DNA from 4 places in the Paracoccus versutus genome. Region 2 is predicted to be linked to each of the others. Evidence: riboswitches for the same ligand, from Rfam matches in the RefSeq annotation. Region 2 holds a riboswitch; each other region holds the start of a gene.

What was found. Region 2 has a riboswitch for cobalamin ahead of E3U25_RS21595 (DUF1636 family protein). Riboswitches for the same ligand answer to the same signal wherever they lie in the genome.
Region 1: it holds a riboswitch for cobalamin, as region 2 does, so the genes downstream of both, E3U25_RS24505 (ribonucleoside triphosphate reductase) here and E3U25_RS21595 (DUF1636 family protein) in region 2, are expected to answer to the same signal.
Region 3: it holds a riboswitch for cobalamin, as region 2 does, so the genes downstream of both, E3U25_RS03350 (ribonucleoside triphosphate reductase) here and E3U25_RS21595 (DUF1636 family protein) in region 2, are expected to answer to the same signal.
Region 4: it holds a riboswitch for cobalamin, as region 2 does, so the genes downstream of both, E3U25_RS08090 (TonB-dependent receptor plug domain-containing protein) here and E3U25_RS21595 (DUF1636 family protein) in region 2, are expected to answer to the same signal.

What each region holds. Positions count from the first base shown of each region.
Region 1 is NZ_CP038197.1:2,642,366-2,649,398, forward strand. Features, by position in the region: gene E3U25_RS24480 (TonB-dependent siderophore receptor) at 560-1,168, opposite strand; gene E3U25_RS25095 (hypothetical protein) at 1,244-2,296, shown strand; gene E3U25_RS24495 (anaerobic ribonucleoside-triphosphate reductase activating protein) at 2,281-2,907, opposite strand; gene nrdD (anaerobic ribonucleoside-triphosphate reductase) at 2,900-3,082, opposite strand; gene E3U25_RS24505 (ribonucleoside triphosphate reductase) at 3,097-4,842, opposite strand; cobalamin riboswitch at 5,043-5,255, opposite strand; gene E3U25_RS24510 (TonB-dependent receptor) at 5,502-7,033, opposite strand, start outside.
Region 2 is NZ_CP038197.1:2,083,810-2,090,842, reverse strand. Features, by position in the region: gene E3U25_RS21615 (hypothetical protein) at 1-298, shown strand, start outside; gene bluB (5,6-dimethylbenzimidazole synthase) at 301-924, shown strand; gene E3U25_RS21605 (hypothetical protein) at 958-2,460, opposite strand; gene cobO (cob(I)yrinic acid a,c-diamide adenosyltransferase) at 2,520-3,131, opposite strand; cobalamin riboswitch at 3,169-3,370, shown strand; gene E3U25_RS21595 (DUF1636 family protein) at 3,447-3,800, shown strand; gene cobW (cobalamin biosynthesis protein CobW) at 3,804-4,838, shown strand; gene cobN (cobaltochelatase subunit CobN) at 4,841-7,033, shown strand, end outside.
Region 3 is NZ_CP038196.1:683,893-690,925, reverse strand. Features, by position in the region: gene E3U25_RS03370 (circularly permuted type 2 ATP-grasp protein) at 1-1,281, shown strand, start outside; gene E3U25_RS03365 (alpha-E domain-containing protein) at 1,296-2,255, shown strand; gene E3U25_RS03360 (transglutaminase family protein) at 2,268-3,074, shown strand; gene E3U25_RS03355 (proteasome-type protease) at 3,141-3,866, shown strand; cobalamin riboswitch at 4,294-4,506, shown strand; gene E3U25_RS03350 (ribonucleoside triphosphate reductase) at 4,707-6,452, shown strand; gene nrdD (anaerobic ribonucleoside-triphosphate reductase) at 6,467-6,649, shown strand; gene E3U25_RS03340 (anaerobic ribonucleoside-triphosphate reductase activating protein) at 6,642-7,033, shown strand, end outside.
Region 4 is NZ_CP038196.1:1,617,851-1,624,883, reverse strand. Features, by position in the region: gene E3U25_RS08095 (ABC transporter substrate-binding protein) at 1-366, opposite strand, end outside; gene E3U25_RS08090 (TonB-dependent receptor plug domain-containing protein) at 360-2,264, opposite strand; cobalamin riboswitch at 2,400-2,617, opposite strand; gene E3U25_RS08085 (SLC13 family permease) at 2,757-4,532, shown strand; gene E3U25_RS08080 (aminotransferase-like domain-containing protein) at 4,567-5,787, opposite strand; gene E3U25_RS08075 (bile acid:sodium symporter family protein) at 5,906-6,874, shown strand; gene nrdF (class 1b ribonucleoside-diphosphate reductase subunit beta) at 6,871-7,033, opposite strand, start outside.

The sequences.
Region 1 (7,033 bases), 560 kb from region 2:
ACTTTGATCAAGGCGGATTTGAAAATCCCACGTTCCAGCCGAATGGCTGGGACTAGACGCAAGACGCAAGCCAACCTCAACGGTAATCGCCTGTTCCTTGGATCGTGGATCACGCACCGATCGGGCGCAAGGCTGTCCATCCCGGCGTGAGAGCCTCGGCGGCATTTAGTTGCGAACGGCGGGTACAACAGCTTTCCTCTGAGCAAGAGGATTGCATTGTTTCATCCGTGTTTCTGTAAACCGGCCTGGCAGCAAACGGGGGCAAGGCTCGCAAGGGCATTACGTGCATATTTCCGTACGGCTGGGTATTGCAGCCGCAGCAATTGCTACATCCTCATCTACTGGAAGCACAGGATACCCAAGGGAAGCCCGGCTATTAGAAATGAGCGCAAGGATTTCTGAAAATTCGGTGGCGCCCTTTGGTCATGAGACCCTCTCGTTCTCCGTGCAGCATAAACTGCTTCCTATGACACCCAAGCCCAGCGGCTCAAAAAACAGTTGCAAGCCTTCTGCGCAATTCCTCGGGCTAACTATTCTCACCATATTGCCGGCCCCCGGATCACCACCGATAGTCGAGCGTGGCGATCACCGAGCGTCCTTCGCCGTAATAGCAGTTGGCCGAGGTCAGCGAGGCGCAGGAGGTGACATGGCGCTTGTCGAACAGGTTGCTGGCGCTCAGCCGAAGCATCACCCCCGCAAGCAACGGATCCTGTTTGCCGAAATCATAGCTCAACGCCACATCGACCAGGGTAAAGGAGGGCAGCTCGATCTGGTTGTTCAGGTCGCCGAAGCAGCGCCCGACATGACGCAAGCCGCCGCCTATGCCCAGGCCCTCCAGCGCGCCGCTCTGGACGGTGTAATGGGCCCAGAGCGTCGCCTGATGCTCGGGCGCGAGCTGGAGCTGGTTGCCCAGCTGCGCGGCGGTGTTGGTCCGGGTGATCTCGGAATCCTGCCAGGCGTAGGAGGCGACCAGATCGAACCCGGCCGCCAGATTGGCCTTGCCTTCCAGTTCGAAGCCGCGGACCTGCACCTCGCCGGTCTGCACCTGCGCCCAGGGGTTGCTGGCCGGCGGGTCGGGATCCTGAGTCAGGACGTTGGACTGCGTCAGCCGATATCTGAAGGCCGACCCGGTCACCAGTAGGATGTCGGCGGTGCGGGACCGGCGCATCATCATCGTCGATGCCCACCAGATCCATGCCGGGATCCGCATCCCCTCGGGCATCGAGGCCGGTGGCGCGCGGGAATGACCGTTTCCGCGACAGTCCCTGTCCGGCGACGGTCCCCGGGCCTGTCGCGGCTGATCCTTGGGCTGGCGGCGCTGATCGATCTCGCCCGCCGGCTGGGGCCGAGGATCGGCGACCTGTCCCGGGTGGACAGAATCGTGATCCACACCAGCCACCATACGCATCATGTCATCGGCACCGGCGCCAACGACCCGCAGAAGCTGGACCCCAAGGCCTCGCGCGAGACGCTGGACCATTCCATCATGTATATCTTTGCCGTGGCGCTGGAGGATGGCGGCTGGCACCACGAACGCTCCTATGCCCCCGAGCGCGCGAACCGGCCCGAAACCGTGGCGCTGTGGCACAAGATCACCACCGTCGAAGACCCGGAATGGACGCGGCGCTATCACGCCCGCGACCCGCGCGAAAAGGCGTTCGGCGGCCGCGTCGCGGTCACGCTCAGGGACGGCCGGGTGATCGAGGACGAACTGGCGCTGGCCGACGCCCATCCCGACGGCACCCGCCCCTTCGTGCGGGAAAACTATGTCCAGAAGTTCCTGACCCTGTCGGACGGCATCATCGCCACCGCCGAGCAGCACCGCTTCCTCGACGCGGTGCAAGGCCTGCACGACCTGCCCGCCGGGCGGCTGACCTCGGTCGAGATGTTCCGCGAGGTCCGCGCCCGCCTGCCCGGCGTGAAGCTGCTGGCCAACATGACCGAGTTTGGCCGCACCCCCGCCCTGACCGCCGAGGAGTTCCAGGAGCTGGGCTATGACATGGTGATCTGGCCGGTCTCGTCGCTGCGGGTGGCCAACAAGGCGCAAGAGCGGCTTTACGCCGCGCTGGCCCGCGACGGCGCGACGACGGCCATGCTGCCCGAGATGCAGACCCCGGGCCGAGCTTTACGACGCGATCGGGCTCAATGCCTTCGAGGCGCTGGACCGATCCATCGCCCGCAGCGTGCTGCCCGCGCAGGGCGCAAGCGCTTACCGCTCCGCCGGTCCATCCGCCAGCAGCTTCGCGGCGATATGCCGGCCGCGCGGAAGGGGCCGGACCTTCAGTCCCGCAGGTGAACGGGTCGGCTCCGCCGCACGCCGGTGTGGCGGCAGGTCTGCAAGACATGGTCGGCGACACCCAGCGCCGCCAGTTCCGCGCCCATCTGCGCCAGAGCCGCCTCGTCGATCAGTTCGGGATCGACCGTCGTGCGCACCTGATGGGCCGTGCCGCTGGCCAGCAGCAGCCGCAGGCTTTCCCTGGCCCTGTCGCCGCTGCCGGCCGCGCCCGTCACCCGCCGATAGCCGGAAAACGGCGCCTTCACGTCGAAGCCGACCCAGTCGCAAAGCGGCAGCACCGCCGCAAGCCGGGCCGGGTAAGGGCCGGCCGTATGCAGGCCGGTCCTGAACCCCAGGTCCCGGACCGCCCGCATCGCCTGGGGCAGGCCGCGCTGAAGCGTCGGTTCCCCGCCCGAGAACACCACGCCGTCGAGCAGGCTGCGCCGTCCCGCCAGAAAGCCCAGGATCTCTTGCCAATCCAGCGCCCCCTCGGCCTCGGGCGGGATGAGATGCGGGTTGTGGCAATAGGGGCAGTCCCAGGGACAGCCCTGCAGGAAAAGGGTGGCGACCAGCTCGCCCGGCCAGTCGCAGCTGGAGAGGCGCTGCAGGCCGCCGATGCGGATCTCAGCCAAGATCGGCCTGCCGCTCGCTGAAATACAGCCGCTCGCGGAATTCGCCCTTCTTGCCGCGGTTGAACGAGGATACCGGGCGGTGATAGCCCATCACCCGCGTCCAGATCTCGCAGGGCTGGCGTTCCTCATCCGCCAGCAGGATCTCTTCCGGTCCGGTTTTCCGGTCGTCGAACATGGTCTTTTCCTTTCTCAATGCGCGGCCGATTGCCGCTTTTTCGCGATAAGCTCTTCGTCGCAGCGCGGGCAGAACGCGTGTTCGCCCGCGATATGGCCATGCCTGGGGCAGACCGAGAATGTCGGCGTGACGGTGATGTAGGGCAGGCCGAAGTTCTCCAGTGCCCGGCGCACCAGCTTGCGGCAGGCCTCGGCCGAGGACAGCTGCGTGCCCATGTAGAGATGCAAGACCGTGCCGCCGGTGTATTTGCGCTGCAGCGCCTCTTGCCGTTCCAGCGCCTCGAACGGGTCGTCGGTAAAGCCGACCGGAAGCTGGCTCGAGTTTGTGTAGTAAGGCTCGTGTTCGGTGCCGGCCTGGAGAATGCCGGGAAAACGCTTGCGGTCCTCCTTGGCGAAGCGATAGGTGGTGCCCTCTGCCGGCGTCGCCTCCAAGTTATAGAGATGTCCGGTCTGTTCCTGGAAGGCGGTGATGCGCGCCCGCAGATGGTCGAGCAGCCGCAGCGCGAAGCCATGGCCCCAGCTCGTGGTGATGTCATGTGCATCGTCGGTGAAGTTGCGGATCATCTCGTTGATGCCGTTCACGCCCAGGGTCGAAAAATGGTTGCGCAGCGTGCCCAGGTAGCGCCGGCTATAGGGAAACAGCCCGTCGTCCATCAGCCGCTGGATCACCCGGCGCTTGATCTCCAGGCTGTCGCGGCCCAGGTCGAGCAATTCGTCCAGGCGACGCCGGAGCCCGGCCTCGTTGCCCTTGTGCAGATGGCCCAGCCGCGCGCAGTTGACGGTGACGACGCCCAGCGAGCCGGTCTGCTCGGCGCTGCCGAACAGGCCGTTGCCGCGTTTCAGCAGCTCGGTCAGGTCCAGTTGCAGCCGGCAGCACATGGACCGCACCATGTTCGGCTTGAGGTCCGAGTTCAGGAAGTTCTGGAAATAGGGCAGGCCGTATTTCGCCGTCATCGCGAACAGCAGCTTGGCGTTCTCGCTGTCCCAGGGAAAGTCCGGCGTGATGTTGTAGGTCGGGATCGGAAAGGTGAAGACCCGGCCCTTTTCGTCGCCGCGCGTCATCACCTCGATATAGGCGCGGTTGATCATGTCCATCTCGGCCTGCAAGGCGCCATAGGTGAAATTCATTGGCTGACCGCCGATCACGGGCACCTGGTCGCGCAGATCCTCGGGGCAGACCCAGTCGAAGGTCAGGTTGGTGAACGGGGTCTGCGTGCCCCAGCGCGAGGGGACGTTGAGGTTGAAGATCAGCTCCTGCATGGCCTGCCGCACCTCGGCATAGCCCAAGCCATCCTTGCGGATGAAGGGGGCCATATAGGTGTCGAAGGAACTGAAGGCCTGCGCGCCGGCCCATTCGTTTTGCAGCGTTCCCAGGAAGTTCACGATCTGGCCGATGGCGCTGGACAGGCGTTTCGGCGGCCCGGCCTCGACCTTGCCGGGGACGCCGTTGAAGCCCTCGGTCAGCAAGGTGCGCAGCGACCAGCCGGCGCAATAGCCGGCCAGCATGTCGAGGTCGTGGATATGCAGGTCGCCCCGGCGGTGCGCCTCGCCCACGGCAAGCGGATAGACATGCGACAGCCAGTAGTTGGCCACCACCTTGCCCGAGACGTTCAGGATCAGCCCGCCGAGCGAATAGTCCTGGTTGGCGTTGGCATTCACCCGCCAATCGGCACGGTCCAAGTATTCGTTGACCGACGAGGCGACATCGACGGCGACATCCCTTGCCGGCGCGGCGGGCGGGGGCGTAAGCGGCGCCGGCATCAACGCGCCCTCCCTTGCCTGCGGCTTGCTGCCGCCCTTGCGGTGCTGCGGACGGCGACGCCGGCCTCGGCAGGTCTGGTGGTGAAGAATGGCCGCATCTGTTCCCCGTGCTGCTGTGGGCGGGGCAGGCCAGGACGCATGGAGCCCTGCGGCGACAAGGCCGCATTGCCAGGCGCACCGCCGGGACACCCCGCCCGTGGTTCATCGTCATCGTCACGGCAGGTCTCCTGGCTCGCAGGTCGCGGCCCTTGCCGGCCTTCCCAATGCCGTGCGGCACCAGTGGCGTGATCCGGCGCAGGCTCGCTGCTTACAGTTGCGGGGGCAGCGCCGGCCTTGCTCCGAAAGGCGCACCGGCTTCCCTCTTCGCTTTCGGGCCGGATCGACCCGAAAGAACCGTGATGCCTACATATAGGGATTAAGGCGCCGTATCCGTCAAGATTTTGTATTGACCTGCGACACTTTGTCCAAGAGAGGAAGTCAGACCGCTCACAACAACGGGTGCAGCGGACCTGAAGCAGGCCGATACGGTTTTGTACATGCAAATTTTCTGCTTGTGGTAGAGCGTCGTACAATTCGGAACCGGCCAGTCCAGGCCCGATGGATCAGCAGGCTCTTAGAGAAGATGAATGCCCCGATCCTTGTCGGGGCATTCGTTCGCATCAGAAGGTCATCTTCAGGCCGATACCCAGCTCGCGTGGCTCGACCACGGTGGCCTCGAAGCCGCCGATCGAGCGGCTGGCCCGCAGATAGGTCACCGAGCGGTCGTCGAACAGGTTGTTGACATAGGCGAAGGCCTGCAGGTTCTCGCGCGGTTGCCAAGTCAGCCGGGCATTGGCCACGGTATAGGAATCGACCCAGGTGTCGCGGTCCTCGTTGTCGTCGGAATAATAGCCGTCGGTATGGCGCAGCTGGCCGCTGAGCCGCCATTCCGGGGTGATGTCCCAATCGGCCGCCAGCGAAAGCGTATAGTCCGGGGACCGGCCGAAGCGATGGCCCTGGTAATCCGCCGCCGCGCTGGTGAAGCGGCTGATCTCGGTATGCAACAGGCCCAGCCCCGCCTTGACCCGCAGATTGTCGCGCAGCAGATAGTCCATCCCCAGTTCCAGGCCATAGGACTTGGCGCGCTCGGCATTGACGGTGATCGAACTGCCGATGTTCTCGGGCAGGCTGGTCACGACATAGCGCTGCGCATCATGGAGCTGGGTGTAGAACAGGTTGCCGGTCAGTTCCAGCCGGTCGTCCAGCAACCGGGTGCGGCCGAAGATCTCGTAGTTCCACGAGGTCTCCGCGTCGAAGGGCACGTATTCCCCGCTGGTCAGGTTCAGCGTCACCCCGCCCGGGTTGTAGCCCTTGCTGATCATGGCGCCGATGCGGGTCGATGCGTCCAGGTCATAGGCCAGCGCGATCCTGGGCAGCCAGGCGTCGAAGCTTTCGTCGTAATCCAGCACGTTCGGGGTAAAGCTCGACACGCCGCGCCGGGTGATGTCGTCGCGCTGATAGCGCAGCCCGCCGGTCAGGCTCCAGCGGTCGGCAAGGCGCCAGGTGGTTTCGGCGAATATCCCCAGGCTGTCCTTGCGGTCGTCATAGGTGGTGGTGCCGCGGTAATCCAGAAGCTCGTCCGAATCGGTGCGCGAGACGAACAGTCCCGCTACGCCGCTGATCCGGTCCTCGGGCGTCCCGAAGGTTACGCGCGTCTCGTTCGAGGTCACGTCCTGATCCAGGATCGCTGTGCCCGAGTCGACCGGCTCGGTCGAGCGTTTGATCCAGATGTCGGAATATTGCAGCTGGTTGAACAGCGTCCAGCCATTGCCGAATTCATAGCTGACATCCAGGATGGTGGTGTTCGTGCGCAGCCGCCAGCTGGGATTCGATGCGGTGGCGCTTTCCAGATCTTCATAGGGCTCGGTCGCGGCTTCCCAGTTCGGCCGGTTGGTCAGGCTGTGCGAGAAGGTCAGCTTGCCCTCGAATCCCGGCAGGTCCTTCGGCTGCCACAGCAGCTTGGCGCGGATGGTGCGGGATTCATGGTCCTGATCGGTCGAGCCGACGGCGAAATCCGGGTTGGTATAGTCGATGTAATTGTCGCGCGCCCAGTAGTCGACGGCGATGCGCCCGGCCAGATCCTCGGACAAGGGCCCCGAGGCCATCAGGCTGGCGCGGCGGCGGCTGTGGCTGCCATATTCCAGCTGCGCGG
Region 2 (7,033 bases):
GGCCGAGGGCTTCTGCTTCGCCCCCGAACATGCCGGGCTGGCCGATCGCCGCGGCGAGGGCCATGCGCATCTTTACCTGAACGGCGCCAAGATCGCCCGGCTCTACGGCCCGGCCCATCACCTCGACATGCTCGCCGCCGGCGACCGGCTGCGGGTCGAGCTGAACTCGAACGACCACCGCCCGCTGACCGTGGCGGGCCGGCCGCTCGCCGTGGAACTGACCGTGCCCGACCGCCCGGTCGGCATCCGCGCCGGGGCCGAGGGCCTGCCCGACAGCGCCATTTGCGCCACGCCCTGATGATGCGGTTCGGCCCCGAGGACCAGGCCGCGCTGGACCGCATCCTGCGCTGGCGCCGCGACGTGCGGCATTTCCGCGACGACCCGATCCCCGAGCCGCTGCTGGAGGAATTGCGCGCGGCGATGGAACTGGCGCCCTCGGTCGGCAATGCCCGGCCCTGGCGGGTGATCCGGGTCGAAAGCCCCGATCTGCGCGCCGCGATCCGCGCCGATTTCCTGCGCTGCAATGCCCGGGCCGCCGCCCGCTACCAGGGCCGGCAGCGGCAGGAATACGATGCGCTGAAGCTCGCCGGGCTGGACCGCGCGCCGGTCTGGCTGGCCGTCTTTACCGAGATCGACCCGTCCGAGGGCCACGGCCTTGGCCGCGCCACCATGCCGCAGACCCTGCGGCAATCGACGGCGATGGCGATCCATGCGCTGTGGCTCGCGGCACGGGTGCGCAACCTGGGCCTGGGCATGGTCTCGATCCTCGACCCCGCGCGGATCGGCCCGCTGCTGGCGGTGCCCGAAAGCTGGGAGTTCTCGGCGCTGCTCTGCCTCGGCTGGCCCGAGTTCACCGACGACACGCCGCTGCTGCACCGCACCGGCTGGCAGGAAAACACCGCCCCCGGCTGGCAGCGGCGCTGAAAGGCCCCGCCGCATCGGGCGGGGCCGCTTGGTTCAGGGCTGCGAGGTGGCCGGGCCCATGGGCTGGCCGTTGACGGTAAAGGGGCCGCCGCCCTCGGGCATCTGGATGTCCCAGACATTCTCGCCGCTCGCGCCGGGCTTGGCCATGGCGCGGGCCATGCGCAGCATCATCAGCGGCTGGGCGGCCTCTTCGGGCGGGGCCGCGGCCAGCGCCGCCTCGACCTTGTCGAGCCCCGTGGCCGAGATCAGCGCCGCGCCGGTGGGCGCCGCGCCCGGACCGGCCGCGATGTCCGCGCGATAGTCGATCTGGTAGCCGTCGCCCTTGATCTGCGACGGCGCAAGCTTCAGGTCGGCCGTGCCGCCGGGCAGCAGCGCCACCTGCAGCTGTTCGGGCACCAGCCGCGCGAAGGGTTCCTCGGCGGTCAGGTCGAAGCCCTCGATCAGCATCTTCGCCGGCGCCGCCAGGTCGAAGCCCGAGGCGGTGAAATCCAGCGTCACCTCTTGCGGCAGGATCGGCTCGACCCAGGGCGGCAGCACGCCCTCGGGCACGGTCACGCCCGACAGCGCCACCCGTTCGTGCAGCCGGCCGTCGGCTGTGGCGCCGGACAGGCCGACCGTCACCTTGGTCGAGGCAAGGCCGAATTCGCCCAGCGGAGAGCCGATCTTCAGATCATGCAGGACCGCGTCCATCGACAGGTCGTCCCACAGCGGCATGGCGGCGGCCAGCTTGTCGCGCAGCCCGTCCTGCGAGCCCTCGATCCGCTCCTCGGACGGATGGGCGACGAACCAGGCGAGCAGGGACAGCATGCCTTCGGTGCGCGCGCCGGTGATCTGGCCGCTGCCCTCGTAGCCGGGCGCGGTGATCTGGAAGGTCATCGGCTGGCCGCCCGGAGCCATCAGGATCTCCTGCGACAGCTCCAGCCCCTCGGCGGTGAAGTTCATGGCCTGGTCGACGCCGCCGGCCTTGCCGGGCCCGCCGGTCAGCGACATCTCCATCCGCGCCGTGCGCTGGTGATCGCGCGAGATGATCTCGGGCTCGGCCGGGGGCTGTTCGGGCGCGGCTTCGGCGCCGGGCGGCGGCGGGGGCGCATATTGCACCGACTCGATGACGTAATCCGTCATCACCGCCGTCTGTTCGCGGAAACTCATCAGCCCCTCGTCCCAGATGCCGGTGGATTCGACCCTGGTCGTGCCCTTCTGCTCGAACAGGCGCGGCACCACCACCGACCAGCTCAGCACCTGGTCCTCGCTGACGCCCCAGCTGCCGTCGCCATTGTCGGTCAGCCGATAGGTCAGGGCCGAGACGCTGACCTGGGCCTGCTCGGCCGGAACCTGCGCCAGAAGCGGCGCCGGGTCGATCCGCAGCTCATAGCTTTCGCCCTGGGGGGTGACGGCGACCACGCCCTCGGCGCCGCCGAAATAGGTCTGGAAAACGCCGCGCAGCCGCGCGGCCCCCTCTTCGGTGGCAGGCACGGCCCAGGCCGCCGAGACGGGGCAGATCGCCAGCAGCGCCACAAGGCCTTGTCTCGCAAACATGTCCGAACATCCTTTCGAATTCACTGATCCTGCACAAGCGGCAGATGACAGGAAACAGGCTAGAACTCCACCCCCGGTTGCGCCTTGATGCCATCGCGGAAGGGATGCTTGACCTGCTCCATCTCGGACACAAGATCGGCAAGCTCGATCAGTTCCGGCTTGGCGTTGCGCCCGGTCAGGACCACATGCGTCATCGGCGGTTTTTCGCTGCGCAGGAAATCCAGCACCTCGTCCAGGTCCAGGTAGTCATAGCGCAGCGCGATGTTGATCTCGTCCAGCAGGACCATGCGGATCTGCGGATCGCGGATCAGTTCCTTGGCCTTTTCCCAGCCGGCGCGGGCGGCGGCGATGTCGCGCTCGCGGTCCTGGGTTTCCCAGGTGAAGCCCTCGCCCATGGCGTGGAACTGGCACAGGTCGCCGAAATGCGTGGTCAGCAACCGCCGCTCGCCGGTGTCCCAGGCGCCCTTGATGAACTGCACCACCGCGCAGGGCATGCCATGGGCGATGCAGCGCAGGATCATGCCGAAGCCCGAGGACGACTTGCCCTTGCCCTTGCCGGTATGGACGATGACCAGGCCCTTCTCGCCCTGCTTCTCGGCCATCATCCGGTCGCGGGCGGCCTTGATCCGGGCCATCTTCTCGGCGTGGCGGGTATTGTCGTCGGTCTGCATCGGGCACTCCTTCGCTTGACAAGTCGGGACCGGGCGCGCACAGACGAGAGGCGCTGGTTCCTGTCCTACGACAGGCGAAGAGGGAATGCGACAGGCAACCGCCTGGAAGCAGCCGCCCCCGCGACCGTGACCGGAAAGGTCGCCCCGAGGCCACTGGCGAGACGCCGGGAAGGCGGGGCGGCCGTGGGCCCAGGCCCGAATCCGCAAGCCGGGAGACCTGCCAGCGCGCGAAGGATTGACCGGCGGACGGGGTGTTCCCGCTGGGGCTTGGGCGCTGGTCCCCTGCCTCGTGCCGCCTTGAGGGATGAAGGGCGCATGACCGTCACGCTGCATGTCTGCATCACCTGCCGCGCCGGCCAGCCCGTCCCCGAGGGCGAGCCCGTGCCCGGCGCGCGGCTGCATGACGCGCTGGCGGCCGAAGGCGCCCCCGACGGCGTGCGCATCGTCCCCGTCGAATGCCTGTCCGCCTGCGCCAACGGCGCCGCCATCGCGCTGTCGGCGCCGGGCCGCTGGACCTATGTCTACGGCCGCATGTCGGCCGAGGACGCGACCGAGATCCTGCTGGGCGCCGCCGCCTATGCCCAGGCCCCCGACGGCATCGTGCCCTGGCGCGAGCGCGTCACGATTTTCCGCAAGCGCAGCCTCGCGCGCATTCCCCCGATTGGATAGAAGATGAGCGACCTGACCAAGACCCCCGTCACCGTCATCACCGGCTTTCTGGGCGCCGGCAAGACCACGCTGATCCGCCACCTGATGTCGCAGCCGCAGGGCAAGCGGCTGGCGGTGCTGGTCAACGAATTCGGCACCATGGGCGTCGACGGCGAGATCCTGAAGTCCTGCGCCGACGAGAATTGCCCGGCCGAGAACATCATGGAGCTGTCGAACGGCTGCATCTGCTGCACCGTCGCCGACGACTTCATTCCGACGCTGGAACGGCTGATGGCGATGCCGGTCAAGCCCGACCACATCCTGATCGAGACCTCGGGCCTAGCCCTGCCCAAGCCCTTGCTGAAAGCCTTCGACTGGCCGGCGATCCGCTCGCGCATCACCGTGGACGGGGTGATCGCGCTCGCCGATGCCGAGGCGGTGGCGGCCGGCCGCTTCGCCCCCGACGAGGCCGCGGTCGAGGCGCAGCGCGCCGCCGACGACAGCCTCGACCACGAGACGCCCCTCTCCGAGGTGTTCGAGGACCAGATCGCCTGCGCCGACATCGTGCTGCTGTCCAAGGCCGACCTGGCCGGCGAGCAGGGGCTGGCCGCCGCCCGCGCCGTGATCGAGGCCGAGGCGCCGCGCAAGCTGCCGATCCTGCCGCTGACCGACGGGGTGATCGACCCGCGCGTGATCCTGGGCCTGGGTGCCGCGGCCGAGGACGACCTCGCCGCCCGCCCCAGCCACCACGACGGCGCCGACGACCACGAACACGACGATTTCGACTCGGTGGTGATCGAGCTGGCCGAGATCGCCGACCCCGGCGAGCTTGCCGCCCGCATCGAGCGGCTGGCCCGCGAACAGAACATCCTGCGGGTCAAGGGCCATGTCGCCGTCGCCGGCAAGCCCATGCGCCTGCTGGTGCAGGCGGTGGGCGAGCGGGTGCGGCACCAATACGACCGGCCCTGGGGCGACGCCCCCCGCGCCTCGCGCCTGGTGGTGATCGCCGAGCATGACGACATCGACGAGGCCGCGATCCGGGCGGTCCTGGCTGCCTGACGATGCATGTCGTCTTCCGCGAAAGCCGTGGGCTGGAAGAGACCGAGGTTCCGACCGACCCCGGCCAAGGCCCCGCCGACCTGGTCGTGCTGTCCTATTCCGACAGCGACCTCGGCGCTTTCGCGGCGGGCTGGCATCGCGCTGCCGGGCGGCTGCCTTCGCTGCGGCTGTGCAACCTCTCGGCGCTGCGGCACCCGGTCTCGGTCGATCAGTATTGCGAGGCAACGCTTTCCGGCGCCCGCGCCGTGCTGGTCCGGCTGATCGGCGGCGAGCCCTATTGGCATTACGGCGTCGCCAGCCTTCAGGATCTGGCCCGCCGCCGCGGGATCGCCCTGGCCTTCCTGCCGGCGGACGGGCGTCCCGACCCAACGCTGGAGCGGTTTTCCACCCTGCCGCTGCCGCTGCTGCATCGGCTGGCGGCGCTTTGCGACCAGGGCGGCGCGGTCGCGGCGCAGATGGCGCTGGCGGAACTGGCCGGGGCCGCCGGCCTGCCCGCCGCCCCGGTCCAGGGGCAGGCCGCGATCCCTGACTTCGGCTTCTACGATCCCGACCGCGGCGTCATCGACCGCCCCCGGCCCGACCCCGCACCCGGCGTGCTGGTCAGCTTCTATCGCAGCTACCTGACCGCGGCCGACCTGGCGCCGGTGGATGCGATGATCCGCGCCCTGCGCACGGCCGGCTTTGCCGCGACCGGGGTCTTTGCGCCCTCGCTGAAGGCGCCGGGCTTTGCCGACTGGCTGGCGCCGCACCTGCCCGGCCTTGTCGCGGTGGTGAACCTGACCGCCTTTTCCGCCCGCGACGATGCCGGCGCCACGCCCTTCGACGGCACGGATTGCCCGGTCTTCCAGGTGGCGCTGTCCACCGCGCCCCGCGCCCTCTGGGCGGCCGAGGACCGCGGGCTTTCCGCCGCCGACCTGGCGATGCATGTCGTGCTGCCCGAGGTGGACGGCCGCATATTCCTGGGCGCGATCAGCTTCAAGGAACCGCAAGAGCGCGACCCCGACCTGCAATTCGCCCGCGTGATCCATGCCCCCGACCCGGACCGCATCGACGCGGCGGTGGCGCGGATCACCGCCTGGCACCGGCTGCGGCAGGCGACACGCCGCGCGGTGGTGCTGTCCACCTATCCCGGCAAGGCGCATCAGCTGGCCCATGCGGTCGGACTGGACGCGCTGGCCTCCTGCAGCGCGATCCTTGGGCTTCCCCATGACGACCTGGGCCGGCGGCTGACCGCCGAGCGCATCCACTGGCCGCTCTCGGACTACCAGCAAGCGCTGGCCCGCCTGCCGCAACGCCTGCGCGACGACCTCGCCGCCGCATGGGGCGAGCCCCCCGACGGCTTCCGTTTCGCCGCCCTCCGCCACGGCGCCGACCTGATCGCCCTGCAACCCGAACGCGGCGAGGCAAAGACCCGCGCCGACGACTACCACGACCTGACGCGCACCCCGCGCCATGAATATGTCGCCTTCTACCTGTGGCTGCGCGCGCAGGCGGACGTGCTGATCCACATGGGCGCGCATGGCACGCTGGAATGGCTGCCCGGCAAGTCGGTTGCCCTGTCGGGCGAATGCTGGCCCGAGGCGCTGCTGGCCGACATGCCGGTGATCTATCCCTTCATCGTCAACGATCCGGGCGAGGCCGCGCAGGCCAAGCGCCGGCTTTCCGCCGTGACGCTGGGCCACCTGCCGCCGCCGCTGGCGGATTCCGCGGTGCCCGAGAACCTCGCGCATCTGGAACGGCTGCTCGACGAATATTCCACCGCCGACGGGCTGGACCCGCGCCGCCGCGACCGGCTGATCCTGGCCATCCGCGACGAGGCCCGCGCCGCCGGGGTGGAAACCGACCTGGGCCTGCCCCCCGACGCCGCGGCGGCCGAGGCGATCCCGCTGATCGACCGCTTCCTCTGCGATCTCAAGGACAGCCGCTTCGGCGACGGGCTGCATGTCTATGGCACCGCTCCGGGCGAAGCCGAAGGGCTGGCGCGCGCGCTGGCCGGCCAGCGGGTCGCCCCCGGCCCCTCGGGCTCGCCGGCGCGGGGGCGGCAGGACGTGCTGCCGACCGGGCGCAACCTTTTCACCGTCGATCCCCGCGCCGTGCCCTCGCGCAATGCCCATGCCCAGGGGGTGAAACTGGCCGAGGAACTGCTGCGCCGCCACCTGCAGGACCAGGGCGACTGGCCCCGCGGCCTGGTCGTG
Region 3 (7,033 bases), on a different replicon from region 2:
CGCCGCATCGGCATCACCTTCGCGGTCTATGGCGAGGGCGGCGACCCGGACCGGCTGATCCCCTTCGACATGATGCCCAGGGTGTTCCTGCAAAGCGAATGGCGCCGGCTGGAACGCGGCATCAAGCAGCGGGCGCGGGCGCTCAACGCCTTTCTGCGCGACGTCTATGGCCGGGGCGAGATCGTGCGCGCCGGCCGCATCCCCGCCCGGCTGGTCTACCAGAACGCGGCCTATGAAAAGGCGGTGGTCGGCTTCGTGCCGCCGCGCGGGGTGTTTTCGCATATCGTCGGCATCGACATCGTCCGCACCGGCCGGGACGAGTTCTACGTGCTCGAGGACAATTGCCGCACCCCCTCGGGCGTCAGCTACATGCTGGAGAATCGCGAGATCATGATGCGCATGTTCCCGGCGCTGTTTCGCAACAATTGCATCGAGCCGGTGGACCAGTATCCCGAACTGCTGCGCCGCACGCTCGCCTCGGTGGCGCCGGCGAAATGCGATGGACCGCCGACCGTGGTGATCCTGACGCCCGGCCATTACAACAGCGCCTATTACGAACACAGCTTCCTTGCGAACCTGATGGGCGTCGAGCTGGTCGAGGGCAGCGACCTGTTCGTCGATGGCGGCTTCGTCTACATGCGCACCACCCAGGGGCCGAAGCGGGTGGACGTGATCTATCGCCGCATCGACGACCAGTTCCTCGATCCCTTGTGCTTCCGCCGCGATTCCATGCTGGGTGTGCCGGGCTTGATGGATGTCTATCGCTCGGGCGGGGTCTCGATCGCCTCGGCGCCGGGCGCGGGCGTGGCCGACGACAAGGCGGTCTATACCTTCGTCCCCGAGATGATCCGCTTCTACCTCGGCGAAGAGCCGATCCTGCGCAACGTCCAGACCTGGACGCTGTGGAAGGACGAGGATTACCGCTATGTCATGGCCAACCTCAAGGATCTGGTGGTCAAGGAGGTGCATGGCTCGGGCGGCTACGGCATGCTGATCGGCCCTTGCGCGACCCAGGCCGAGATCGAGGCCTTTGCCCTGCGCATCCAGGCCGACCCCGGCAATTACATCGCCCAGCCGGTGCTGGCGCTGTCCACCAGCCCGACCTTTGTCGACGAGGGGGTGGCGCCGCGCCACGTCGACCTGCGGCCCTTCTGCCTCTGCGGCGACCGGATCGAGCTGGTGCCGGGCGGGCTGACGCGCGTGGCGCTGCGCGAGGGCTCGCTGGTGGTGAACTCGTCGCAGGGCGGGGGCGTCAAGGACACCTGGATCCTGTCGGAATAATGGGAGGGTCAGCCATGCTCAGCCGCACCGCCGCCAACCTGTTCTGGATGGGCCGCCACCTGGAACGCGCCGAAACCGCCGCCCGCCTGCTGGACGTGGGCGCGCGCATCACCCTGCTGCCCAATACCGCCGAGGGCTATCGCAACGAATGGGAATCGCTGCTGCGCGCCTCGGGGGCGCAGGCCGCCTTTGCCGAGCGCTACGGCGACGAGATCACCCAGGAGAACATCGAAAGCTGGCTGTTCTTCGACCATGCCAACCCGTCCTCGGTCGCCTCCTGCATCGAGCGGGCGCGCGAGGGCGGGCGGATCGTGCGCACGGCGCTGACCAGCCAGGTCTGGGATGCGCTGAACATGGCCTATCAGGAGCTGCGGGCGCTGGAGCGGCAGCCGCGCGCCCGGCTGGATACCGCCATGCTGACCGATTTCACCACCCGGCACGGCTCGACCGTGCGCGGCGCGATCAATGCGACCCAGCTGCGCAACGACGGCTGGCATTTCGTCAACCTGGGCTATTCGCTGGAACGCGCCGACGCGACCGCGCGGCTGCTGGACGTGAAATATTTCGTGCTGCTGCCGCGGGTGGAGTTCGTGGGCTCGGGTCTCGACAACTATCAATGGCAGGTGATCCTGCGCGCGCTTTCGGCGCATCGGGCCTTCCACTGGGCCTATGGCGGCGAGGTGACGGCCGGCAAGGTGGCGGATTTCCTGATCCTGAACGGCGAGAGCCCGCGGTCGCTTTTGACCTCGCTTTACGAGGCGGTCTGGCATCTGGACGGCCTGGTGCGCCGCTATGGCGCCGAGGTGCCGGCCAGCGCCTCGGGCCGCGCGCATGAGACGCTGGAGCAGCTGATGGCGCGCGACATCGAGGCGATCTTCGACGAAGGGCTGCACGAGTTCCTGTCCTGGTTCATCAACGAGCTGGCCAGCATCTCGAACGCCGTGCATGACGATTACCTGAGCGGGCGGATGTAGGGGGCAGATGTCATGCGGCTGAAGATCATCCATGAAACCAGCTATTTCTACGATCCGCCGGCGCAGGGGCTGGTGCAGAGCCTGCGCCTGACCCCCTCGGTCCACCAGGGGCAGCGGGTCTCGGGCTGGACCATCTCGGTCTCGGGCGGCCAGCGCGGCGCGAGCTTCCGCGACGGCGCCGGCGACTGGATCGAGGGCTGGACCGTGCGCGGCCCGGTGCAGGAGGTCGTGGTCTCGATCGCCGGCCAGGTCGAGACGCGGGACACCGCCGGCGTGCTGCGCGACCATCGCGAGACCGTGCATCCGCTGGTCTACATGCGCCCGACCGCCGTGACCGGGACCGATCCGGGGCTATGCGAGCTTGCCCGTTCCGTGCAGGGCGAGGATGCGCTGGACCTGGCCCACCGGCTGGCCGAGGCGGTATCGGCCGCCATCGCCTACGTCCCCGGCGTGACCGAGTCGCACACCACCGCCGCCGAGGCGCTGGCGCTCGGCCAGGGCGTCTGCCAGGACCATGCCCATGCGCTGATCGCCTGCGCCCGCGAACGCGGTATGCCGGCACGCTATGTCTCGGGCTATCTGCATTCCAACGCCGGGGGCGAGCCGCATGACGCCGCCCATGCCTGGGCCGAGGTCCATGTCGGCGCCCTGGGCTGGGTCGGCTTCGATGCGGCCAATGCCTGCTGTCCCGACGACCGCTATGTCCGGCTGGGTTCGGGTCTGGATGCGGATGACGCGGCGCCGGTGCGCGGCACCACCTTCGGCACGGGCGAGGAAAGCCTGGACGTGCGGGTGCAGGTCGAGGAGATGGAGCAGTAGCCCTGCCTGTTGCGCCGGGCGCGGGGCGGTCGTATCCCTCGGGGGATTTGGTGCCATGGAACGGTCATGACCTATTGCGTCGGCTTGAAGCTCAACGAGGGGCTCGTCCTGCTCTCGGACACCCGGACCAATGCCGGGCTGGACAACATATCGACCTATCGCAAGATGTTCTTCTTCGAGCAGCCGGGCGAGCGGGTGATCGCGATCATGACCGCCGGCAGCCTGTCGCTGACCCAGACCACCATCGCCCGCCTGCAAGAGGCCATCGAACTGCCCGAGGCCGATGAAGAGACCTCGATCATGCGCGCGTCCACCATGCTGCAGGTGGCGACGATCATCGGCCGGACGCTGAACCGCACCCGGCGCGAGATCGTGGACCAGTGCCGCGACCTGAACCAGCAGGCCAGCGCCAGCATGATCGTCGGCGGCCAGCGCGCCGGCGGCGAGATGCGGCTGTTCCTGATCTATCCCGAGGGCAATTTCATCGAGGCGACCGAGGACACCCCCTTCCTGCAGATCGGCGAGCACAAATACGGCAAGCCCATCCTCGACCGGGTGGTGACGCCCCAGACCTCGCTGGCCGATGCGCAAAAGGCGGTGCTGCTGTCGATGGATTCGACGCTGCGCTCGAACCTGTCGGTGGGGATGCCGCTGGACCTGGCGGTGATCCGCAAGGACGACTGCCGGGTCAGCCACAAGCGCCGCATCCTGGAAGGCGACCCGGCCTTCATGGCCATGTCCGCCGCCTGGTCCGCGGCGCTGCGCGACAGCTTCGTCAAGGTGACGATCTAGCAGACTGTGGAAAAAGGGCCATGACAGGGCGTCGTGGCGGAATTCGTTCTGGATTCGGCGAATATCGGCCTGAAAACCGGGCATTTCCGGCAGAATTGAGGCGAATTTCCCGGTTCCCGGCCCAAGCTCTCCTGTCGCACGGATTTTTTCAGCAGCCTGCTAGCGCCCCTGTCAGCCAGGCTGGCAAAGGCATCCATGCCGGCCGTTCCTGCCCAAGGTCATTCCGGTGCCGGCCCTGCCTACGGCCATGGGCACAAAGGCCGGGGGACGATCCAAAGCTACGTGCAGCGCAATCTCGCAACCAGCCCGCCCAAGGCCGTGCCCCGGATCGGGATCGGGCTTCGTGGTCCCTGCCCAGGCGGCCGGACTATCCTGCACAAAATGTCGCAGGTCCCCACAATATCTTGACGGATACGGCGCCGTCATCCCTATATGTAGGCATCACGGTTTTTTCGGGTCGATCCGGTCCGAAAGCGAAGAGGGAAGCCGGTGCGCCTTTCGGGGCAAGGCCGGCGCTGCCCCCGCAACTGTAAGCAGCGAGCCTGCGCCGGATCACGCCACTGGTGCCGCACGGCATTGGGAAGGCCGGCAAGGGCAGCGACCTGCGAGCCAGGAGACCTGCCGTGATGATGACGATGAACCACGGGCGGGGTGTCCCGGCGGTGCGCCTGGCAATGCGGCCTTGTCGCCGCAGGGCTCCATGCGTCCTGGCCTGCCCCGCCCCCAGCAGCACGGGGAACAGATGCGGCCATCCTTCACCACCAGACCTGCCAAGGCCGGCGCCGCCGTCCGCAGCACCGCAAGGGCGGCAGCAAGCCGCAGGCAAGGGAGGGCGCGTTGATGCCGGCGCCGCTTACGCCCCCGCCCGCCGCGCCGGCAAGGGATGTCGCCGTCGATGTCGCCTCGTCGGTCAACGAATACCTGGACCGCGCCGATTGGCGGGTGAATGCCAATGCCAACCAGGACTATTCGCTCGGCGGGCTGATCCTGAACGTCTCGGGCAAGGTGGTGGCCAATTACTGGCTGTCGCATGTCTATCCGCCCGCCGTGGGCGAGGCGCATCGTCGGGGCGACCTGCATATCCACGACCTCGACATGCTGGCCGGCTATTGCGCCGGCTGGTCGCTGCGCACCTTGCTGACCGAGGGGTTCAACGGCGTCCTCGGCAAGGTCGAGGCCGGGCCGCCGAAGCGCCTGTCCAGCGCCATCGGCCAGATCGTGAACTTCCTGGGCACGCTGCAGAACGAATGGGCCGGCGCGCAGGCCTTCAGTTCCTTCGACACCTATATGGCCCCTTTCATCCGCAAGGATGGGCTGGGCTATGCCGAGGTGCGGCAGGCCATGCAGGAGCTGATCTTCAACCTCAACGTCCCCTCGCGCTGGGGCACGCAGACCCCGTTCACCAACCTGACCTTCGACTGGGTCTGCCCCGAGGATCTGCGCGACCAGGTGCCGGTCATCGGCGGGCAGCCGATGAATTTCACCTATGGCGCCTTGCAGGCCGAGATGGACATGATCAACCGCGCCTATATCGAGGTGATGGCGCGCGGCGACGAAAAGGGCCGGGTCTTCACCTTTCCGATCCCGACCTACAACATCACGCCGGATTTTCCCTGGGACAGCGAGAACGCCAAGCTGCTGTTCGCGATGACGGCGAAATACGGCCTGCCCTATTTCCAGAACTTCCTGAACTCGGACCTCAAGCCGAACATGGTGCGGTCCATGTGCTGCCGGCTGCAGCTTGACCTGACCGAGCTGCTGAAACGCGGCAACGGGCTGTTCGGCAGCGCCGAGCAGACCGGCTCGCTGGGCGTCGTCACCGTCAACTGCGCGCGGCTGGGTCATCTGCACAAGGGCGACGAGGCCGGGCTGCTGCAACGCCTGGACGAATTGCTCGACCTGGGCCGCGACAGCCTGGAGATCAAGCGCCGGGTGATCCAGCGGCTGATGGACGACGGGCTGTTTCCCTATAGCCGGCGCTATCTGGGCACGCTGCGCAATCATTTCTCGACCCTGGGCGTCAACGGCATCAACGAGATGATCCGCAACTTCACCGACGATGCGCATGACATCACCACCGAATGGGGACATGGCTTCGCGCTGCGGCTGCTCGACCATCTGCGGGCGCGCATCACCGCCTTCCAGGAACAGACCGGACATCTCTATAACCTGGAGGCGACGCCGGCAGAGGGCACCACCTATCGTTTCGCCAAGGAGGACCGCAGGCGTTTTCCCGGCATCCTCCAGGCCGGCACCGAACACGAGCCCTATTACACCAATTCGAGCCAGCTGCCTGTCGGCTTTACCGACGACCCGTTCGAGGCACTGGAGCGGCAAGAGGCGCTGCAGCGCAAATACACCGGCGGGACGGTGCTGCATCTCTACATGGGCACGCAGCTGTCCTCGGCCGAGGCCTGCCGCAAGCTGGTGCGCCGGGCGCTGGAGAATTTCGGCCTGCCCTATATCACCGTCACGCCGACATTCTCGGTCTGCCCCAGGCATGGCCATATCGCGGGCGAACACGCGTTCTGCCCGCGCTGCGACGAAGAGCTTATCGCGAAAAAGCGGCAATCGGCCGCGCATTGAGGAAGGAAAAGACCATGTTCGACGACCGGAAAACCGGACCGGAAGAAATCCTGCTGGCGGATGAGGAACGCCAGCCCTGCGAGATCTGGACGCGGGTGATGGGCTATCACCGCCCGGTATCCTCGTTCAACCGCGGCAAGAAGGGCGAATTCCGCGAGCGGCTGTATTTCAGCGAGCGGCGGGCCGATCTTGGCTGAGATCCGCATCGGCGGCCTGCAGCGCCTGTCCAGCTGCGACTGGCCGGGCGAGCTGGTCGCCACCCTTTTCCTGCAGGGCTGTCCCTGGGACTGCCCCTATTGCCACAACCCGCATCTCATCCCGCCCGAGGCCGAGGGCGCGCTGGATTGGCAAGAGGTCCTGGGCTTTCTGGCGGGACGGCGCGGCCTGCTCGACGGCGTGGTGTTCTCGGGCGGGGAGCCGACGCTTCAGCGCGGCCTGCCCGAGGCGTTGCGGGCGGTCCGGGCCCTGGGGTTCAGGACCGGCCTGCACACGGCCGGCCCCTACCCCGCCCGGCTTGCGGCGGTGCTGCCGCTTTGCGACTGGGTCGGCTTCGACGTGAAGGCGCCGTTTTCCGGCTATCG
Region 4 (7,033 bases), on a different replicon from region 2:
CAGGTCGCTTTCGATCGGAAAGACCTCGACCGGGATGTTCAGGCGGCGCAGCAGCCGGACGGTCTCGGGCGTGGTCCAGGCCCCGGCCAGCACCAGGTCGGGCCGCATCAGGAAGATTTCCTCGGCCAGGCCATGGTTGACGGGCAGGCGGCCGGCCTCGACCGCCATGGCCGAGGCGCTGGGATCCTGCGCCAGATAGGAAACCGAGACCAGCTGGCCCGGCGCCGCCAGCATCATCGCCAGCTGGTCGGTGCAGAGGTTCATCGACAGCACCCGGCGCGGCGGCTCTGCCGCGGCGGGTTGGAAAAGACCGGGCAGGATCAGGCCGGCCAGAAGGCCGGCGACAAGGCCGAGCCGCCTTACCATTTCGCCGTCAGGCCGGCGTAAAGGGTGCGGCCCTGCGAGGCATAGCCCCAGACATCGGAATATTCCTTGTCGAACAGGTTCACCACGCGTCCGGTCACGCGGAGATTCTCGGTCAGGTCGTAGCCCGCCGCCAGGTTGACCACGGTATGGGCGGGTATTTCCCCGACATCGTAGCTTTGCGAAGCGGGATCATAGGTCCAGTATTGGGTATCCCAATTGCCCGAGACATGCCGGATGTCGGCCGTGACGGTGCCGCGCCCTTCCAGGACGGCCAGCGTCGCCGACAGGCCCAGTTCGTGCCGAGGCCGGCGCACCTCGACCGCGCCGCTGGGTTCCTTGGCGTCCAGATAGGTGTAGTTCAGCGCGACATCCAGCGTGTCGGTCGCCTTGATGCGGGCGGTCACCTCGACCCCTTCGCGCGGGCTTTCGCCGGGCAGGTTGCGATAGCTGATATACTGCGTGCCGTTCTCGACGCGCATCACGTAATCCTTGATCTCGTCCTCCAGATCCTCCTTGAACCAGGTGACGTCGACCACGCCCATGCCATTGGGAAGTTGCGCCTCGACGCCCAGGTCGAATCCGCGGTTCCTTTCGGGCTTCAGGTTCGGATTGCCCAGGTAGACCGAAGAGCCATAATCCGCATTGGCGTAAAGCTCGAAATAGGACGGGTTGACCAGCCCGGTCCCGGCCGAGGCGTGCAGGCGGAAGGGCCGGTCCGGCACGTGCCAGGACAGGCCCAGGTTCCAGCTGGTGAAGTCCTCGAACACCTTGTTGCCGTCGTGGCGGACACCGGCCTGGACATCCAGCCCGTTGTCCAGAAAGCCGCGATACTCCAGCGCGACCGAGGTCATCTCGCGCCGGTTTTCCGGGGCCGAGGAGCTTTCGTCCCTTTGCCGCTCGGCCAGCACGTTCAGCAGGTGCGACGCCTCGGCCACCGTGCCGTCGATGCCGAAGCTGCCGCGGTATTTCAGCTTGCGCGTCTCGCCGCGCGTGACCGGGCCGCCCTCGTAGCTTTGCTTGTAGATCGTGTCCTGATAGTCCAGCCGATGCGTCAGCCGGCCGCCCAGCATGGAATATTCGGCCCAGATCCCGCCCTGGAACTCGTCGCGTTCGCTGTATTTGTGCGGGTCGTCCACCACATATTCCTGCGCGCTGGTCGCGGACCAGCTGGTGGAATCGTAATCGTATTTCTCCTTCGCGCGGCGCAGGGTGGTGCCCAGGCGCAGATCCTCGCCGATCTGCCAGTCGCCCGAAAGCCCGATGGTCTTGCGGTTGGTCCCGTCCTTTTCGCCGCCGTCGCCCGACTGGTCATAGCCGTGGTCGTCCCGCGCCGAGAGGGTCAGCGCGATCCCGCCCTGCGCGCCGCGCTGGCTGACATGGGCCGAGGCGGCGGCGCCGTTGCCCAGCTCGACCGAGCCGCCGTAATGCAGCCCCGGTTCCCCCTTGCGGGTGATGATATTGATGACGCCCGCCGAGGCGTTCGAGCCGTAATAGACCGATTGCGGCCCGCGCAGCACCTCGATGCGTTCGATATTGGCGGTCTCCAGCCCGGACAGGATGTATTCGTCGGCCCCGCCCGTCGCCTCGATCCCGTCGATCAGGATCAGCGTGTGGTTGCCCTCGCCGCCGCGGATGCGGACTTGGGTGAAGGTCGAGCCGGTGGCCGAGACCGAAACCCCCGGCACGGCGCGCAGCGCGTCCTGCACGGTGGCGATGCCCCTGGCCTCGATCTCGGCGGCGGTCAGCACGGTATGGGCGCGGGCATAGCCGCCCTCGGCCACGGCGGTCAGCCCGCCCGAGATCACCACCTCGTCCAGGCGATAGCCTTCCTGGCCGGTGGCGGCCGCCGGCAGCAGGGCGGCGGTGGCGGCCAGCAGGGAAACCGGAGTTCTGAACATTCCAAAGCCTTTCCAGCACGGGCCCGCGGCCCGCGATTTGCAGAAATGCCCTGCGGAAAGGCTGGCAGGCCCGACCGCAAGACGACGATCGTCACCTCTGCGGAACGGCCGCTTTCCAGACGCGCCCCGCGCCGGAAATGGGTGATCGCCACGGCAGGTCTCCTGGCTCGCGGATCGCTGCTCAGGCCGGCCTTCCCAGGAGATCCCAGTGGCACGTTCGACCGTCGCTCACCGCTTACAGTTGCGGGGGCAGCCCCGGCCTTGCCCTGGCCGCATCGCGGCCGGCGGGCGCACCGGTGTTCCCTTTTCATCCGGCGCGCAAGCCCGCCGGAACCGTAGCGGCCCCGCATTGCCGCAGCCGGGCGCCGGCTGTCAAGCGGCAATGCACCCGGCACCCGGCCGCCGCGACAACCTGTCCGGGAACGCGGCCGCGGAACCGCCCGCCGGGCCGCGGCATTGGGTCAGGTATCCGACGGAAGGGAAGGTCAAGCGATGGCCATGCCGCAGATCCTGGCCGTGCTGATCCTTTGCGCGATGATGGCGCTGTTCGTCTGGGGGCGGCTGCGCTACGACGTGGTGGCGATGATCGCGCTGCTGGCCTCGCTGCTGGCCGGCACGGTCAAGCCGGAGGAGGCGTTCCGCGGCTTCAGCGACGACATCGTCATCATCGTCGGCAGCGCGCTGGTGGTCAGCGCCGGCATCTCGCGCTCGGGCGTGATCGAGGCGGTGATGCGCCGGATGCTCGGGCGGTTGCGGACCCTGCGCTGGCAGCTTCTGGTGCTGGTCGGCTCGGTCACGGGCCTGTCGGCGCTGGTCAAGAACATCGGCGCGCTGGCCATGCTGATGCCGGCGGCGCTGAAGATGGCGCGGCGCTCGGGGCATTCGCCCTCGGCCTATCTGATGCCGATGGCCTTCGGCTCGCTCCTGGGCGGGCTGATCACGCTGGTCGGCACCTCGCCCAACATCATCGTCTCGCGGGTGCGCGAGCAGATGACGGGCCAGCCCTTCACCATGTTCGACTATGCGCCGGTCGGCCTCGGCCTGTCGCTGGTGGGGCTGGTCTTCCTGCTTTTCGCCCATCGGCTGCTGCCGCGCGACCGCCGTGCGACGGCCTCGCTGAGCGAGGCGGTGAACATCAGCGACTATCACACCGAGGCCACCGTCCCCGAGGGCGCCGGCATCGTCGGCATGACGGTGGGCGAGTATCTCAGCGCCGTCGATGGCGAGGTGGCCGTGACCGGGCTGATCCGCGGCGGCGCGCGCCGCGCGGTGACGCTGCCCGACACCGTGATCGAGATGGGCGACACCCTGCTGTTGCGCGGCGAGCCGAATGCGCTGGAACGCGCCGTGACCAAGCTGGGCATGGAGCTGACCCGGCAGGATGCGGGGGCCGAAGAGGGGCTGCCGGCCGACAAGATCGGCGTGATCGAGGCGGTGATCGCGCCGGCCTCGCTTCTGGTCGGCCAGACGGTGGGGCGGATCGCGCTGTTCGACCAGCATGGCGTGAACCTGATCGCGATTTCGCGCGCCGGGCATCGCATGACGCAGCGGCTCAGCCGGACGGTGCTGGCGGCGGGCGACGTGCTGCTGGTGCAGGGGCCGATCGAGCTGTTGCCCGAGCGGATGCGCGTGCTGGGCCTGCTGCCCCTGGCCGAGCGCCATATCCGGCTGGGCGGGGTGCGCAAGCAATTGCTGCCGGTGCTGATCCTGGCGGTCGCCATGGCGGCGACGGCGGCGGGGCTGGTGCCGGTCGCCGTCGCCTTCTTCGCCGCCGCCGTGCTGATGATCCTGACCGGCGCGATCAGCGCCGAGGCAGCCTATGAGGCCATCGAATGGCCGATCCTGATCATGCTGGGCGCGCTGATCCCGGTCAGCGAGGCGCTGCAAAAGACCGGCGTGACCGACCTGCTGGGCGCGTGGCTGTCGCAGGCGGCGACGGGCCTGCCGGTCTGGGGCGCGGTGACGCTGATCCTGGTCACGGCCATGGCGGTCACGCCCTTCCTGAACAATGCCGCGACCGTGCTGGTCATGGCCCCCATCGCCGCGACCTTTGCCGACCAGCTCGGCTATCGGCCCGATGCCTTCCTGATGGCGGTGGCGGTGGGGGCAGGCTGCGATTTCCTGACCCCCATCGGGCATCAGTGCAACACGCTGGTGATGGGGCCGGGCGGCTATCGCTTTGGCGACTACGCCCGGCTGGGGGCGCCGCTGTCGGCGCTGGTGGTGCTGACCGGCGTGCCGCTGATCCTGCTGGTCTGGCCGGTCTGACGGGCGGTCAGACGCGGCAGTGTGACGTCCCGGTTCAGCCCGTCTCGGCCAGCGCGGCGCGGATGGCGCGGGCCAGGCGGCGGCAGCCCTCTTCCAGCCGCTCGGGCGGGTTCAGGGTAAAGTTCAGCCGCAGCGAACGGCGGTCCAGCCCCTCGGGGTCGAAGACGCTGGAGGGCGAGATGCAGACCCCCTCGGCCATCGCATGATGCAGCAGCCGGTCGGTGTTCAGCCGCGGATCGCGCGCCGTGGCCCAGACGAACATGCCGCCCACCGGCACCTGCCAGTCCAGGTCGCCCGCCAGATGCGCCTGCATGGCGGCGCAAAGCGCGTCGCGCCGGGCGCGATAGATCGCCAGCACCTCGGGGCGGATGCGGTCGGTGATCCCCGCCTGCAGCGCGCGCAGCGCCAGCATCTGCGACAAGCCGCTGGAACACATGTCCGAGCCCTGCTTGGCGGTGGCCAGCGCCGCGATCATCTCGGGCGCGGCGATCACCCAGCCGACGCGCAGCCCCGGCGCCAGCTCCTTGGACAGCGACCCCATGTAGACCACCGGCCCGTCATAGGGGCCGGGCCGCGCCCCCGCCGACAGTTCGAGCAGCCGCGGCAGGGGCTCGCCTTCGTAGTAAAGCGCGCCGTAAGGGTCGTCCTCGATCAGCCAGGTGCCGGTGGCATGGGCGGCGGCGACCAGCGCCTGCCGCTCGGGCAGGGCCACCAGCCGGCCGCTGGGATTCGAGAAATTCGGCACCGTATAGGCGAATTGAGCCCCCGCCAGCGCGGCATGGGGGTCGAAATCGTTGCCCTCGATCCGCATCGGGCGATAGCGCGGCGCATGCGGCATCCAGGCGTCGAGCGCGCCTAGATAGGCCGGGCTCTGTGCCGCGACCAGCCCGCCGGGCTGCAGCAGCACCTTGCCCATCAGCTCCAGCGCCTGCATGCCGCCGGTGGTGATCAGCACGTTTTCGCGCGAAAGCCGCAGCGTATCGGTCGAGAAGCGCGTGGCGATCAACTCGCGCAGCGCCGGCAGGCCGGGGATCGGGCCATAGCCCAGCGTCTCGTCGGGGTGGCTGCGGATCGCCTCGGCCGCCAGTCCGGCCAGTTCCGCGACCGGCCAGACCGAGGGCTCGGGCAGCCCGCCGGCAAGGTTGACCAGGCCGGGCACCTGGCCCGCCGCCAGAAAGACCGAGGTCACGTCGTTGCTGCGGGACAGCCAGGGGGCAAAAGCGGGGCGCATGGTCGGAACGGTTTGGTCGGGCATGATCCTGCTGTGACCGTTTTTCGCTAACAGGGCAAGCCTCATGGCGCCCGGCCGGGCCCGGCTTGTGCCCGGCGGCGATGTATATCAGACAGGGGGCTGGCGCGCGACGGGGAAGACCATGCAGGCATTGAAACGGATCGGCATCGACACCTACATGCTGCTGCTGGTCGGCATGGTGCTGCTGGGGGTGTTCCTGCCCGCCCGCGGCATGGCGGCCGAGGCCCTGCGCGGCGCGACCTTCTGGGCGGTGACGCTGCTGTTCTTCCTCTACGGCGCCAAGCTCGATGCGGCTTCGGTCCGGGCGGGGCTCTTGAACCTCAGGCTCCAGGGCCTGACCTTCGGCGCGACCTATGCGCTGTTTCCCGTGCTGGGCATCGCGCTGGCCGCGCTGTTCGGCGGCGTCCTGGGCCCCGAGCTGACGCTGGGGCTGCTGTTTTTGGCCGTGCTGCCCTCGACGGTGCAAAGCTCGATCGCCTTCACCTCGATCGCGGGCGGCAACGTGCCGGCGGCGATCTGCGCGGCCTCGCTGTCGAACCTGGTGGGGGTGGTGCTGACGCCGCTGCTGGTCACGCATCTGCTGCACCACGACGGCGGCGGCGCCAGCCTCGACGCCATCCAGAAGATCGCCGTGCAGATCCTCTTGCCCTTCGTCGCCGGGCAATTGCTGCGGCGCTGGATCGGCGGCTTCGTCCAGCGCCACCGGCTGCTGACCATGGCGGTGGACCGCGGCTCGATCCTGCTCATCGTCTATTCCGCCTTCGGCGCCGGCACCGTGGCGGGCATCTGGTCGGCGATCCCGCTGCCGGGGCTGGTGCTGTGCTTCCTGGTCACGGCGCTGCTGCTGGCGCTGGTCATGGGCGCCATGCTCGGTGCCGGGCGGCTGTTCCGCCTGCCGCGCCAGGACCGGGCGGTGCTGTTCTTCTGCGGCTCGACCAAGAGCCTCGCCAGCGGGCTGCCCATCGCCACGGCGATCTTCCCGGCCGCGGCGGTGGGGGCGATCGTGCTGCCGGTGATGGTCTATCACATGACGCAGCTGCTGGTCTGCTCGGCCATCGCGCAGCGGCTGGCGCGCAACCCGCGTGCCTAGAAGTCCCAGTCCTCGTCCTCGGTCGCGACCGCCTTGCCGATGACATAGCTCGACCCCGAGCCGCTGAAGAAATCGTGGTTCTCGCTGTCGGGCGACAGCGCGGCCAGGATCGCCGGGTTGACCTCGCAGGCCTGGGGCGGGAACAGCGCCTCGTAGCCC